DNA from 4 places in the Enterobacter sp. MGH 24 genome. Region 1 is predicted to be linked to each of the others. Evidence: predicted binding sites of a transcription regulator. Region 1 holds the regulator's gene; each other region holds the start of a gene.
The links. Region 1 encodes PurR, which represses purine synthesis genes. Its sites were predicted from a motif close to CANGCAAACGTTTGCNTG; they were not measured.

Region 1 (3,956 bases):
TTGATTACCGCAACGCGCGCCCGAACTACCTGGAGCACTTCTGGGCACTGGTTAACTGGGACTTTGTCGCGAAGAACTTCGCCGCGTAAGAGACACGCAGAAGGGTTCGCCCTTCTGCGTTTTTGGTTTATTCCGCAGCGCAGGCTGCTTCAGGCTGTTTACGACCCGACATCATCACCAGCAGCAGGCCGAGCGCGGCAATAATCGCCCCCATCACCGGCACAAAGCTGTATCCCAGACCACCGGAAATCACGGCCCCACCGGCCGCGGCGCCCAGGGCATTACCCAGGTTAAACGCACCGATATTCACGGAAGATGAAAGTCCCGGCGCTTCATGCGCGACGCGCATCACGCGCATCTGCAATGGCGGCACCACGGCAAAGGTCGCGGCACCCCAGACGACCATCGCAATCGCGGCCCCGAACTCATTACGCGCCAGCCACGGAATGGCAACCATGATGACAATCAGCAGGGTTAAGAAGCCCTTCAGCGTCCCGCTCACGGAACGGTCGGCAAATTTCCCGCCGAGATAGTTGCCAATCGAGAAGCCCACGCCAATCAGCACCAGCATCGCGGTCACAAAGAGAGGCGTTGCGTGGGTGATGTCATGCAATACCGGTGAAATGTAGGTGTAGAGAGTAAACATCGCCCCTGCCCCGAGAACGGTGGTAAGCAGCGCGGAAAGCACCTGCGGGCGCATCAGCACCGCCAGCTCTTTACGCACTTCCGGACGTTCTCCGGCGCTGCCTTTCGGCAGAGAGAAGAACAGCGCTACCATCGCAATCACGCCCAGCCCGGCGGTCGCCAGGAAGGACATACGCCACCCGATCGCTTCTCCCAGCCAGGTTGCCGCAGGGACCCCGCCGATGTTGGCAATCGTTAGCCCCATAAACATGGTTGCCACGGCGCTCGCCTGCTTATGTTTTGGCACCACGCTGGCAGCCACGACCGACCCCAGCCCAAAGAACGCGCCGTGGTTAAGGCTGGTCAGAATACGGGACAGCATCAATGTGGTGTAGTCCGGCGCAATGGCCGAAAGCACGTTGCCCAGGGTGAAGATCGCCATCAGGAAAATCAGCGCACTGCGTCGCGCGCGGTGCGAAAGCAGAAGCGTCATCAGCGGCGCCCCGACCATCACGCCGATAGCATAGGCGCTAATTAACATCCCTGCCGCAGGGATAGAGACATCTACGCCCCGGGCTATAACAGGCAGTAACCCCATCGGGGAGAATTCAGTGGTGCCAATCCCAAAAGCGCCAATCGCCAGGGCCAGCAGGGGAAAATTGATTTTCATGCGTCAACTCCGGATGCCGTGTCATGTGGTGACACAGAACAAAGAAGTGGAAAGCATGACATCAATCACAAAAAATGAGAAGTTAACAAAATGGCAAAAGATTTTTGCCAGAGAAGTAACAATCCGGGGGAGTCGGGGGGGAGAAGGCTCTCCCTCCGCGTAAATCAGTGCAGCGCAGCCGTCAGACCGGCCGCGACAATCAGAGCCAGCACAACAATGGTGGTGAACAACGAAAACTTCAGATCGGTACTCATCAATTTTTCTCCTTTTAATCCCCCCACGAAAAGTGAGCTTGCTCATTTTTGCACAGATTACATCAAAAATCTTCCTGGATTTATACTGATAACCACTTTACCTCTTCCCCTTTTCATCAAGATAGGACAAAATTCCACGCTAAATTTATTAGCGTACCGGCCATTGACCCCCTCCTGACGTCCCGTGTCGTTTTCCCGGCGTGCCGCAATTCAAGATTGCGAGATAAGGGTGAGAGAAGGCAAACGTTTACCTTCAGGTTTTTCAGGAGCTTAGGATATGGTCTGGAGTGACATTTAATGGCAACAATTAAAGACGTAGCAAAACGCGCAAACGTTTCCACTACAACCGTATCACATGTAATTAACAAAACCCGCTTTGTGGCGGAAGAGACGCGCAATGCCGTCTGGGCAGCAATCAAAGAGCTGCACTATTCGCCAAGTGCGGTTGCGCGTAGCCTCAAGGTTAATCACACCAAGTCCATTGGATTGCTGGCGACCAGCAGTGAAGCGGCCTATTTTGCCGAGATCATTGAAGCGGTTGAGAAAAACTGCTTCCAGAAAGGCTATACCCTGATTCTGGGCAACGCGTGGAACAGCATTGAAAAACAGCGCGCCTACCTGTCAATGATGGCGCAAAAGCGCGTTGATGGCCTGCTGGTAATGTGTTCCGAGTATCCGGAGTCCGTGCTGTCCATGCTGGAAGAGTATCGCCATATTCCGATGGTAGTGATGGACTGGGGCGAAGCACGCGCTGACTTCACCGATTCAGTTATCGACAACGCCTTTGAAGGCGGCTATATGGCCGGTCGTTATCTGATCGAACGCGGTCACCGAGAGATTGGCGTGATCCCCGGTCCGCTGGAGCGCAACACCGGCGCGGGCCGTCTGGCTGGTTTTATGAAAGCGATGGAAGAAGCGCTGATCAACGTGCCGGAAAACTGGATTGTGCAGGGCGACTTTGAGCCGGAGTCGGGATACCGCGCGATGCAGCAGATTGTCTCCCAGCCGCACCGTCCAACCGCCGTGTTCTGCGGAGGTGACATCATGGCAATGGGCGCGCTCTGCGCCGCCGACGAGCTGGGCCTGCGCGTCCCGCAGGATATTTCCGTGATCGGGTATGACAACGTGCGTAACGCGCGTTTCTTCACGCCAGCATTGACCACCATTCACCAGCCGAAAGATTCGCTGGGCGAAACGGCCTTCAATATGCTGATGGACAGGATCGTCAACAAGCGTGAAGAGTCGCAGTCCATTGAAGTTCACCCGCGTCTTATCGAACGCCGTTCCGTTGCGGATGGTCCGTTCCGCGACTACCGTCGTTAATCGCTTTACGGGGGCCAGCTATGCTGGCCCCCGTAACCATTCCCGGTTCAGCGTTTCGCTGTCTCCCAGATAATCCAGCAGCCAGGCCATCGCAGGCGAGACATCATTTTGCTGCCAGGTGAGGCAGCAGGCCGCATCCGGGAACGGATTATCCAGCGTCAGTTCAACCCATTCTCCGGTATCGATGCGCGGACGCGCAAAATGAACGGGCACCATCGCGACGCACAGCCCGGCACTGAGGCACGTTGCCGACGATTCCCAGTCAGGGGCCACCACCCGCCGCTGGTTGTCCAGAAGCCAGGTGATACGCTTGGGCAATGAACGGGACGTATCCTCCAGCACCAGCGACGGCCAGTTGCGCAGCGTGTCATCGCTCAGCGGCCCTTCCATCGCCGCCAGCGGATGATCGCTTGCCACCACGCACTTCCAGCTCAGCATTCCCATATCGCGAAAGGCGTAACGTCCCCCGACCGGGATCGCCTGCGTGGCCCCGATCGCCATCTCTGCCCTGCCGTCCGCCAGCGCATCCCAGACGCCGTTGAACACCTCCTGCGAAACCCGCAGTTCGACGTCAGAGAAATGACGATAGAAGTCGACGATCATCTGCCGGGTGCGTTCCGGCTTAACGATGTTATCCACCGCGATGGAAAGATGTCCCCGCCAGCCGTTAGCGATCTGCTGACACTGTTCGCGGGTGATCTGCATTTTTTTGATAACAGAACGCCCTTCCTTCAAAAACCACGCGCCTGCGGGCGTTAATTCCACATCACGATGCCGCCGTTCAAACAGCGGAACCGCCAGCCACTCCTCCAGCTGACGCACCGTGTAGCTGATTGCCGAAGGGACGCGGTGCAGCTCCTGCGCTGCACCACTAAAGCTGCCGTTACGCGCGACAGCATCGACCACTTCAAGAGAATAATCTGACCACATTTTCTGCCTGCAAAAAATTTGAATGCACCCGCCAAATATTAGCGTTTCACAAGCGGCTTTGCACTCCCTACACTCAGCGCCAATGTATACCTGCCTCCTCAGGAGAATAAAATAATGCAACCCAGGAACGGTTTTTTAGTCTGGCTCGGCGGCTT
Region 2 (3,956 bases), 360 kb from region 1:
TCACAGCATCGAATATCTGCGTGAAGTCGCCCACCTGCGTCCGCGTACCAACCTGATTGGTGCGGTGGCGCGCGTGCGTCATACGCTGGCGCAGGCGCTGCATCGTTTCTTCGACGAGCAGGGTTACTTCTGGGTCTCTACCCCGCTGATCACCGCGTCCGATACGGAAGGTGCGGGCGAGATGTTCCGCGTCTCGACGCTGGACATGGAAAACCTGCCGCGCACGCCAGAAGGTAAAGTGGACTATGACAAAGACTTCTTTGGTAAAGAAGCCTTCCTGACGGTGTCTGGTCAGCTCAACGGCGAAACGTACGCCTGTGCGCTGTCTAAAATCTACACCTTTGGCCCAACCTTCCGCGCCGAAAACTCCAACACCAGCCGTCACCTGGCGGAATTCTGGATGCTGGAGCCTGAAGTGGCGTTCGCTGACCTGGACGATGTTGCGGGTCTGGCGGAAGCGATGCTGAAGTATGTGTTCAAAGCGGTACTGGAAGAGCGTCCGGACGACATGAAATTCTTCGCCGAGCGCGTAGACAGCGACGCAGTAGCTCGTCTTGAACGCTTCGTCTCTGCCGATTTTGCGCAGGTGGACTACACCGACGCGGTGGCGATCCTCGAGAAATGCGGTGAGAAGTTTGAGAACCCGGTTTACTGGGGCGTTGACCTGGCGTCTGAGCACGAACGCTATCTGGCCGAGAAGCATTTCAAAGCGCCGGTTGTCGTTAAAAACTACCCGAAAGACATTAAGGCCTTCTATATGCGCCTTAACGAAGACGGTAAAACCGTGGCGGCGATGGACGTACTGGCGCCGGGCATTGGTGAAATCATCGGTGGCTCTCAGCGTGAAGAGCGTCTTGACGTGCTGGACGCACGTATGGAAGAGATGGGGCTCAACCCGGCTGACTACAGCTGGTACCGCGATCTGCGTCGTTACGGTACCGTACCGCACGCCGGTTTTGGTCTGGGCTTTGAGCGTCTGATCGCCTACGTTACCGGTGTTCAGAACGTACGCGACGTGATCCCGTTCCCACGTACTCCACGTAACGCCAGCTTCTAATCGATACAAGACTAAAATGGCCAGCTTATGCTGGCCATTATTTTATTCTGTATTGTCAGTTTTCGTCAGCGTAAAGTCAGCGTCTTTAAACCTTCACCCCGTCACAACCACTACCTGTTACGTTTTGTTTCCGCGAAACATCCAGCCACAAAAAATAAACCCTATTCTTATTGCGATTATTACATCCTCAAGCGATAGCACAAATTTCAACCGCTTTTACAGCCATCCAGAAGTCTTTTTGCGGTCATAAGAAAAAAAGAGTCGTTTAACGTCTGTTTATATGAATCACCTTTATCTCAATTAATCATAAGCAATTCATATATATAGGATAGGTCCTGCCGTTTAATTCGCCAGAGAGGTCTGAAGTTTGAGGTGGTTCACAAAGTTCCAAAAAATACACATTTAGTTACATATATTTTCTTTCAGTTACTTAATCTTGAGAATTGTAGCACTTTCAGGCTAGCGAAACGCTTCGCCGAATGGAAAGATGCCTGTCAGATACATAAAGACACCAAACTCTCATCAATAGTTCCGGAAATATTTATTGACAGAATTTATTGACGGCAGTGGCGAGTGTCATAAAAAAACCAATGAGGGTAATAAATAATGATGAAGCGCAATATTCTGGCAGTGGTAATCCCTGCCCTGCTGGTAGCCGGTGCAGCTAACGCTGCAGAAATCTATAACAAGAACGGCAACAAACTGGACTTCTACGGTAAAGTTAACGCCGAGCACGATTTCGTGACTTCCGGTGATAACACCAACAATAACGACGCTACCTACGCGCAGATCGGTTTCAAAGGCGAAACGCAGATCAACGACCAGCTGACCGGTTACGGCCAGTGGGAATACCGTTTCGTGGCCAGCCAGGCTGAAGGTGGTGCTCAGACTAACAAAAACCGTCTGGCATTTGCGGGTCTGAAAGCGGGCGACGCTGGCAGCATCGACTACGGTCGTAACTACGGTATCGTTTACGACGTAGAATCTTACACCGATATGGCACCGTCCTTCTCTGGTATGACCTGGGGCGGTAACTATGTTGATAACTTTATGACCAGCCGCAGCACCGGTCTGCTGACCTACCGTAACAGCAACTTCTTCGGTCTGGTTGACGGTCTGAGCCTGGGCGTTCAGTACCAGGGCAAAAACGACCGTACTGACGTTAAAACTGCTAACGGTGATGGCGTAGGCTACTCCCTGGGCTACGATTTCGGCGAAGGCTTCGGTGCAATCGCATCTTACAGCAACGCTAACCGTACTCTGAATCAGAAAGCTGACGGTGAAGGCGACAAAGCTGAAGCATGGGGTCTGGGTCTGAAATACGACGCCAACAACATCTACCTGGCAACCACCTATGCTGAAACCCGTAACACCACCCGTACCGGTTCTGATGGCGATGCTGGCTTTGCTAACAAAACGCAGAACTTTGAAGTTGTTGCTCAGTACCAGTTCGATTTCGGCCTGCGTCCAGCAATCTCCTACGTGCAGACCAAAGGTAAAGACCTGGCTGGCGTGACCAACTCTAAAGGCACCTTCAAAGGTGGCGATGCAGATCTGGCTAAATTCATCCAGGTTGGCGCAACTTACTACTTCAACAAAAACTTCAACGTGTGGGCTGATTACTACATCAACCTGCTGGACAAAGACACAGACTACGCGCAAACCGTTGGCGGCCTGAACGGCAACGACGATATGGCTGCTGTAGGTGTGACTTACCAGTTCTAATCAGAACACCACTTTGTTATATGCTTAATGAACAGGGCTTCGGCCCTGTTTTTTTATGCGTGACAGAAAATAATGGCGACTTTTGAAAAGCCGCACGCTTTTCGTCGCAAACGGTTGGCATTTTGTAAATCTACCGTTAACCTGATAGCGGATTTCACTTCTGTAATCACAATGGAACTTCGTCATGTTTGAGAACATTACCGCCGCTCCTGCCGACCCTATTCTGGGCCTGGCCGATCTGTTTCGTGCCGACGACCGCCCAGGCAAAATCAACCTGGGTATTGGTGTATATAAAGATGAAACCGGCAAAACTCCGGTACTGACCAGCGTTAAGAAAGCTGAGCAGTATCTGCTGGAAAACGAAACCACCAAAAACTACCTCGGTATTGATGGTATCCCTGAATTTGGTCGCTGCACCCAGGAGCTGCTGTTCGGTAAAGGCAGTACAATTGTGAGTAACAAACGTGCCCGTACAGCACAGACCCCAGGCGGTACCGGTGCGCTGCGCGTGGCGGCGGATTTCCTGGCGAAAAACACCTCTGTCAAGCGCGTATGGGTAAGCAACCCAAGCTGGCCGAACCACAAGAGCGTGTTTAACTCTGCGGGTCTGGAAGTACGTGAATATGCTTACTACGATGCGGCAAACCACTCTCTCGACTTTGACGGCCTGCTGGCGAGCCTGAGCGAAGCGCAGGCGGGTGACGTGGTGCTGTTCCACGGCTGCTGCCACAACCCAACCGGTATCGATCCGACGCTTGAGCAGTGGGAACACCTGGCGAAGCTGTCCGTAGAAAAAGGCTGGCTGCCGCTGTTTGACTTCGCCTATCAGGGCTTCGCCCGTGGTCTGGAAGAAGATGCCGAAGGCCTGCGCGCGTTCGCAGCCGTGCATCAGGAGCTGATTGTCGCAAGCTCTTACTCCAAGAACTTCGGTCTGTACAATGAGCGCGTAGGTGCCTGTACGCTGGTCGCGGCAAACGAAGAGACCGTCGATCGTGCGTTCAGCCAGATGAAATCGGTTATCCGCGCGAACTACTCTAACCCACCGGCACACGGTGCGTCTGTTGTTGCCACTATCCTGAGCAACGATGCGCTGCGCGCTATCTGGGAACAAGAGCTGAACGATATGCGTCAGCGTATTCAGCGCATGCGCCTGCTGTTTGTGAACACCCTGGCT
Region 3 (3,956 bases), 810 kb from region 1:
AAATTGCGTTAGTCACCGATGGACGCCTCTCCGGGGCATCCGGTAAAGTGCCTTCAGCCATCCACGTAACGCCGGAAGCCTACGACGGCGGTTTACTGGCGAAAGTGCGCGACGGTGACATGATCCGCGTGAATGGTCAGACAGGCGAGTTAACCCTGCTGGTCGATGACGCCGAGCTGGCGGCACGTCAGCCCCATATTCCAGACCTGAGCGCATCGCGCGTGGGGACCGGACGCGAAATGTTCAGCGCGCTGCGTGAGAAACTCTCCGGTGCGGAGCAGGGCGCAACCTGTATTACGTTTTAAGACGACTTGATTTTAACGATCTGGCGAGAGAAAACTCTGATGAAAAACTGGAAAACAAGTGCAGAAGCAATCCTGACCACTGGCCCTGTCGTGCCGGTTATCGTGGTAAACAAGCTGGAGCACGCTGTACCGATGGCGAAAGCGCTGGTTGCGGGTGGCGTTCGCGTTCTGGAAGTCACCCTGCGTACCGCCTGCGCGATGGACGCTATTCGCGCTATCGCCAAAGAAGTGCCGGACGCCATCATCGGTGCGGGTACCGTGACGAACGCAAAACAGCTGGCGGAAGTGACCGACGCGGGCGCGCAGTTCGCCATCAGCCCTGGCCTGACCGAGTCGCTGCTGAAAGCCGCCACTGAAGGTACCATTCCGCTGATCCCTGGCATCAGCACCGTCTCTGAACTGATGCTGGGCATGGACTACGGTCTGAAAGAGTTTAAATTCTTCCCGGCTGAAGCGAACGGCGGCACCAAAGCGCTGCAGGCGATTGCGGGTCCATTCTCTCAGGTGCGCTTCTGCCCGACGGGCGGTATCTCTCCTGCCAACTACCGTGACTACCTGGCGCTGAAAAGCGTGCTTTGCATCGGTGGTTCATGGCTGGTTCCGGCGGATGCGCTGGAAGCGGGCGACTGGGATCGCATCACCAAACTGGCTCGTGAAGCGGTTGAAGGCGCGAAGCAGTAAGCCATTCGCCACATAAAAAAACGGGCCTAACGGCCCGTTTTTTTATCCCTCTACCTTGACGTTCGCAGCGGCCGCTTTCGCTCTCGCCACGGCGTCGTCAACGTTATCCCCGGTGGCTAACGCCACGCCAAGACGGCGGGTTCCGTCGATCTCCGGCTTGCCGAACAAACGTACCTGCAATCCTGCACCCACCGCCCCGTCGACGTTATCAAACGTAACGTTCTGGCTGGTTAACTGCGGCAGGATCACCGCCGAGGCGGCCGGGCCATACTGACGAACACCGCCGACGGGCAGGCCGAGGAACGCGCGCACGTGCAGGGCGAACTCGGAGAGATCCTGCGAAATCAGCGTCACCATGCCGGTGTCATGCGGGCGAGGGGAGACTTCGCTGAAAATCACCTCATCACCGCACACAAACAGCTCCACGCCGAACAGGCCATAGCCGCCCAGCGCCAGGACGGTTTCACGGGCGATCTCCTGAGCACGCTCCAGCGCCAGGGCGCTCATCTGCTGCGGCTGCCAGGATTCGCGGTAATCGCCATCTTCCTGACGGTGGCCAATCGGGTCGCAGAAATGGACGCCGTCAACGGCGCTGACGGTCAGCAGGGTGATTTCGAAATCAAACTTCACGACGCCTTCGACGATGACGCGACCGGCGCCGGCGCGGCCACCCTGCTGGGCATAATCCCACGCGTGATCCAGGGTGCTGCTGTCGCGAATAAAGCTCTGTCCTTTTCCGGAGGAGCTCATCACCGGCTTAACGATGCACGGGTAGCCAATCTCCTCAACGGCCTGCAGGAACGCGGCCTTATCGCCAGCAAAACGGTAGCTCGAGGTGGGCAACCCTAGCTCTTCCGCCGCCAGGCGACGAATGCCTTCGCGGTTCATGGTCAGCTTTGCGGCTTTCGCGCAGGGCACCACGCGCTGGCCTTCCTGCTCGAGGGCGATCAGCGTATCGGTGGCAATGGCCTCAATTTCCGGTACGACAAAATCGGGTTTCTCGCGCGTAATCAATTCGTGAAGGGCATCGCCATCCAGCATGTTAATCACATAAGAACGATGGGCGACGTGCATGGCGGGTGCGTCGGCGTAACGGTCTACGGCAATGACTTCCACACCTAAACGCTGGCACTCAATGGCGACCTCTTTCCCCAGCTCGCCCGATCCCAGCAGCATCACTCGCGTCGCCGCAGGTCGCAGCGCAGTTCCTAAACGAATCATAACAATCCCCCTAAAAAAGTTGCGCGCAGTATAAACGAAAACGTTTGCGTCTGTCTTGTGCAGGGCTAAACGAGGGGGCAGAAATTTGCGCTTCTTTAGCCCGACCAGACGTTTCCTGACGCCCGCTCGCTTACGCTGTGGTACATGTTCACCGTTAAGTGAGGGAAACCATGTCTGGCTGGTTAAATCAACTGCAATCCCTGTTAGGACAGAAAACATCGTCTGGCGAACGGGACCTCAGCAAACTGCTGGTACCCGGGGCGCTCGGCGGGCTGGCAGGCCTGCTGGTGGCGAATAAATCCTCACGCAAGCTGCTGGCAAAGTATGGTACAGGCGCGCTGCTGGCCGGCGGCGGCGCCATCGCGGGCACCGTGCTGTGGAATAAATACAAGGACAGAGTGCGGACCGCGCACAGCGATGAACCGCATTATGGCGAGCACACCTCGCCGCTGGATCTGCGTACCGAACGGCTCATTCTTGCGCTGGTTTTTGCCGCGAAAAGTGACGGGCATATTGACGATAAAGAACGAACGGCGATCGAGCAGCAGCTGCGCGAAGCCGGTGTCGAAGAGAGGGGAAGAGCGCTGGTGGCGCAGGCGATAGAACAGCCGCTCGAGCCGCAGCGTCTTGCGCAAAGTGTGAAAAATGAAGAAGAGGCGCTGGAGCTCTATTTCCTCAGCTGTGCCGCCATCGATATCGATCATTTTATGGAGCGTAGCTACCTGAATGCGCTTGGGGACGCGCTGAAGATCCCCCAGGACGTGCGTGAGGGCATTGAGCGGGATATCCGGGAACAAAAACAGGCTTTACAGGGATAACCGTCGCCGTTGCGACGCTGTTTCGCTTGCATCATGCGTGGGTTTTGCCAACCTTATAGGGTGTAAAACTTAAAAGAATGATGACATGCCACCGAAAGCCCGACGTATACCTTATGCGATCACCACGCATGGCGATACGCGTATAGACAACTATTACTGGCTACGGGACGATTCGCGCTCCCGGCCAGAGGTGCTCGACTACCTGCACGAGGAAAATGACTATGGCCGCAAGGTCATGTCCAGCCAGCAGACGCTTCAGGACCAGCTGCTGAATGAAATGGTGCAGCGTATTCCTCAGCACGACATCTCCGCGCCCTGGACCAAAAACGGCTATCGCTATCGCCATATCTACGAGCCCGGCAATGAGTATCCCATCTACCAGCGTCAGTCGGTGTTAAGCGCCGAATGGGATGAGTGGGATATTCTGCTGGATGCCAACCAGCGCGCCGCCCACAGCGAGTTTTATACCCTGGGCGGCATGTCCATTTCGCCGGATAACGCGGTAATGGCGCTGGCGGAGGATTATCTCTCCCGTCGCCAGTACGGCCTGCGGTTTCGCAATCTGGACACCGGCAACTGGTATCCGGAAATGCTGGAAAACGTCTCCCCGGATTTTGTCTGGGCGAATGATTCCGAGACGGTTTACTACGTCAAAAAGCACGCGTCGACGCTGCTGCCTTACCAGGTGTGGCGACACACCGTGGGAACGGACTCCGCTGACGACGAGCTGGTTTATGAAGAGAAAGACGAAACGTTTTATGTCAGCCTGCATAAAACCTCCTCACGCCACTATGTGATTATCTTCCTTTCCAGCGCGACGACCTCGGAAGTTCTGCTGCTGGATGCCGAATTGCCCGATGCCCAGCCGCTCTGTTTCCTGCCGCGCCGCAAGGATCACGAGTACAGCCTGGATCACTTCCAGCACAGCTTT
Region 4 (3,956 bases), 230 kb from region 1:
ATTGTCACGCCCGGGGGTGGGAAAAAACCTGGCAACACCGCAGAATGTTAGCGTGCTCACCTTCTTATTTTCCCTGGAGGGAAAATGTCCCGCGTATCACAGGCCAGGAGCCTGGGTAAATATTTCCTGCTCGTCGATAACATGCTGGTCGTGCTCGGCTTTTTTGTCGTTTTTCCATTGATATCGATCCGCTTTGTCGATCAAATGGGCTGGGCGGCATTAATGGTTGGCATTGCCCTGGGGTTACGCCAGTTTGTCCAGCAGGGCCTGGGCGTCTTTGGCGGGGCCATCGCCGACCGCTTTGGCGCTAAACCGATGATCGTGACCGGTATGCTGCTGCGCGCGGCAGGCTTTGCCACGATGGCGATTGCCCATGAGCCCTGGCTGCTCTGGTTCTCCTGCTTCCTCTCCGGTATCGGGGGCACGCTGTTCGATCCGCCGCGCACTGCGCTGGTGGTGAAGCTTATTCGCCCGCAGCATCGCGGTCGTTTCTTCTCGATTCTGATGATGCAGGACAGTGCCGGGGCGGTTATCGGCGCCCTGCTGGGAAGCTGGCTGCTGCAGTATGACTTCCGTCTGGTCTGCGCGGCGGGAGCGGTGCTCTTTATTCTGTGCGCGCTGTTTAATGGCCTGTTCTTGCCCGCCTGGAAACTGTCGACGGTCAAAGCGCCGGTCCGGGAAGGGCTTGGCCGCGTCCTGCGCGACAAACGTTTTGTCACCTATGTGTTGACCCTGACGGGCTACTACATGCTGGCTGTGCAGGTCATGCTGATGCTGCCGATCATGGTTAACGACATTGCGGGCACGCCTGCTGCCGTTAAATGGATGTATGCCATTGAAGCCGCACTTTCCCTGACGCTGCTCTATCCGATAGCCCGCTGGAGCGAGCGGCGTTTTCGTCTGGAGCATCGCCTGATGGCAGGGCTGTTCCTGATGACGCTGAGCATGATGCCGATCGGCCTGGTGAACTCTCTCCAGCAGCTGTTTACCCTGATTTGCACGTTCTACATAGGGTCGATCATCGCCGAGCCTGCCCGCGAAACGCTGAGCGCTTCCCTTGCGGATGCACGTGCGCGCGGCAGCTATATGGGTTTCAGCCGGCTGGGGCTGGCGCTTGGCGGCGCATTAGGTTACGCCGGTGGCGGCTGGCTGTTTGATGCCGGCAAAGCGTTAAACCAGCCCGAACTCCCGTGGATGATGCTCGGCGTGGTGGGCTTTATGACGCTCCTTGCCCTGTGGTGGCAGTTCAGCCAGAAACGCAGCGCGAGCGGTATGCTTGAACCTGGCGCGTAGCCTTTCCCTCGGGCGGGAGCCCCTCCCGCCCCACTTCTCAGTTTTTTCTGCTGGTTTCTGCTAATTCACACTGACATACTGACGTAACAGGACAGAAGCGCCGATTTTTCGTTGAGGAACACTATGAAGAAAATTGTCTTTGCCGCGGCATTAGTTGTCAGCGGTCTGCTGGTGGGCTGTAACCAGCTCACGCAATATACCGTCAGTGAACAGGAAATTAATCAGGCGCTGGAAAAACATAATAATTTTTCTAAAGACATTGGCGTGCCGGGGCTGGCGGACGCGCATATCGTGCTCACGAATCTGACCAGCCAGATCGGACGTGAAGAACCAAACAAAGTCACCCTGGCCGGCGATGCGGATCTTGATATGTCATCCCTCTTCGGTAATCAGAAAGCCAACATCAAGCTCAAGCTGAAGGCGCTCCCCGTTTTCAACAAAGAAAAAGGGGCCATTTTCCTGCAGGAGATGGAAGTCGTCGATGCGCAGGTGTCGCCGGACAAGATGGCACCGGTTCTGCAAACCCTGATGCCCTATCTGAACCAGTCGCTGCGTAATTATTTTAACCAGCAACCCGCGTACGTCTTAAGTGAAGACAAAAGCAAGGGTGAAGCTCTGGCGAAAAAATACGCAAAAGGGATAGAGGTGAAACCGGGTGAAATTATCATTCCTTTCACCGATTAACCTGAAGGGCGCTGCGGCGCCCTTTTTTTTACGGAAAAGTGTGCAAACGAAAACGTTTCCGCTTATGATTTGTGTCCGGCAAAAACAGCCATCCTTATGACTGATTCCTGACAAGCCGGAGCTTCCATGACTGCACAACCCCAGGTTCTTAAAATCCGCCGCCCAGACGACTGGCATATCCATCTGCGTGATGGCGATATGCTGAAAACCGTCGTGCCTTATACCAGCGAAATTTATGGCCGCGCGATTGTCATGCCTAACCTGGTTCCACCAGTCACCACCGTCGATGCCGCGATCGCCTATCGCCAGCGCATTATGGATGCCGTGCCTGCGGGGCACGATTTTACCCCGTTGATGACCTGCTATCTGACCGACTCGCTGGACCCGAACGAAGTGGAGCGCGGGTTTAACGAAGGCGTATTTACGGCGGCGAAACTCTACCCGGCGAATGCCACCACCAACTCCAGCCACGGCGTCACCAGCATTGATGCCATCATGCCGGTTCTGGAACGCATGCAGAAACTGGGCATGCCGCTGCTGGTCCACGGTGAAGTCACGCACGCCGAGATTGACATCTTCGACCGTGAAGCCCGCTTTATCGAGACCGTGATGGAGCCTCTGCGCCAGCGCCTGCCCGCGCTTAAAGTGGTCTTTGAGCACATCACCACTAAAGACGCGGCAGAGTATGTGCGTGACGGCAACGATCTTATCGCCGCCACCATTACGCCGCAGCACTTGATGTTTAACCGTAACCACATGCTGGTAGGCGGGGTGCGCCCTCACCTGTACTGCCTGCCGATTCTCAAGCGCAACATCCACCAGCAGGCGCTGCGCGAGCTGGTTGCCAGCGGCTTCTCCCGCGCGTTCCTCGGCACCGATTCCGCGCCTCACGCCCGCCATCGTAAAGAGGCGAGCTGCGGCTGCGCAGGCTGCTTCAACGCCCCAACGGCGCTTGCCAGCTACGCGACCGTATTTGAAGAGATGAACGCGCTGGAACATTTCGAAGCGTTCTGCTCCCTTAACGGCCCGCGTTTCTACGGCCTGCCGGTCAATGACACCTTCATCGAACTGGAGCGTAAAGCGAGCCACGTTGAGGAGTCCATTGCGCTGACGGATGACACGCTGATCCCATTCCTGGCAGGCGAAACCGTCCACTGGACGGTAAAACGTTAAAAAATCAGTGCCCCTTGTTGTCAAATCGATAATATACCTGTATAAATAAACAGTATATTACACAGGGGGCATTTATGCGTATTGAAGTCACCATAGCCAAAACAACCGTTCTGCCTGCCGGCGCGCTTGATGCACTGGCCGGCGAATTATCCCGCCGTATTAACAACACTTTTCCCGACAATACCGGTGCCGTAACGGTACGTTACGCCGCGGCGAACAACCTCTCTGTCATTGGTGCTGCGAAAGAAGATAAAGACCGCATCAGCGAAATCCTGCAGGAAACGTGGGAAAGCGCAGACGACTGGTTTATCACAGATTAACACTGCTCCCTCATTGTGTTTTTTTGCCGGGTCGCCCCGGCTTTTTTTTGCCTAAAAATTCTGTAAGTTCAAATTAATTCGGCATCTTCTTTAAGAATCGTGAACAAGATGGTGTTTTATTGTTCGAACAATCCTAAAAAGCAGAAAAATGTGTTGCCACCTGTTTATTTTTCCCGTCGGAACCCTTATTACTTGGTATACTGAAGATGCTTTCAGAAAAACATGCATTGAACCTCAGAGCCGTTGTCTTCTAACACGCATTAAGGGGGTTATAATGGAAAAGAATAGTGAAGTGATCCAGACCCATCCACTTGTTGGCTGGGATATCAGTACCGTAGATAGCTACGATGCGCTGATGCTGCGTTTGCACTACCAGACCCCGAATCAACTCAACCGTGAAGAAGCGGAAGTTGGACAGACGCTGTGGCTTACAACAGACGTCGCCCGTCAGTTTATTTCTATTTTAGAGGCAGGTATTGCAAAAAT

Region 2: the regulator PurR is predicted to act here: its motif matches at 2,886-2,903, upstream of L370_RS07580 (amino acid aminotransferase).
Region 3: the regulator PurR is predicted to act here: its motif matches at 2,241-2,258, upstream of purT (formate-dependent phosphoribosylglycinamide formyltransferase).
Region 4: the regulator PurR is predicted to act here: its motif matches at 2,023-2,040, upstream of pyrC (dihydroorotase).

What each region holds. Positions count from the first base shown of each region.
Region 1 is NZ_KI535657.1:3,422,949-3,426,904, reverse strand. It holds gene sodB (superoxide dismutase [Fe]) at 1-89, shown strand, start outside; gene L370_RS05820 (MFS transporter) at 128-1,294, opposite strand; gene L370_RS23475 (cytochrome bd-I oxidase subunit CydH) at 1,459-1,548, opposite strand; gene purR (HTH-type transcriptional repressor PurR) at 1,846-2,871, shown strand; gene punR (DNA-binding transcriptional activator PunR) at 2,890-3,801, opposite strand; gene punC (purine nucleoside transporter PunC) at 3,916-3,956, shown strand, end outside.
Region 2 is NZ_KI535657.1:3,063,584-3,067,539, reverse strand. It holds gene asnS (asparagine--tRNA ligase) at 1-1,057, shown strand, start outside; gene L370_RS07575 (porin) at 1,664-2,782, shown strand; gene L370_RS07580 (amino acid aminotransferase) at 2,967-3,956, shown strand, end outside.
Region 3 is NZ_KI535657.1:4,230,641-4,234,596, reverse strand. It holds gene edd (phosphogluconate dehydratase) at 1-305, shown strand, start outside; gene L370_RS02195 (bifunctional 4-hydroxy-2-oxoglutarate aldolase/2-dehydro-3-deoxy-phosphogluconate aldolase) at 345-986, shown strand; gene purT (formate-dependent phosphoribosylglycinamide formyltransferase) at 1,029-2,207, opposite strand; gene L370_RS02205 (tellurite resistance TerB family protein) at 2,378-3,025, shown strand; gene ptrB (oligopeptidase B) at 3,111-3,956, shown strand, end outside.
Region 4 is NZ_KI535657.1:3,196,231-3,200,186, reverse strand. It holds gene mdtH (multidrug efflux MFS transporter MdtH) at 85-1,293, shown strand; gene L370_RS06915 (lipoprotein) at 1,417-1,977, shown strand; gene pyrC (dihydroorotase) at 2,104-3,150, shown strand; gene dinI (DNA damage-inducible protein I) at 3,225-3,470, shown strand; gene bssS (biofilm formation regulator BssS) at 3,745-3,956, shown strand, end outside.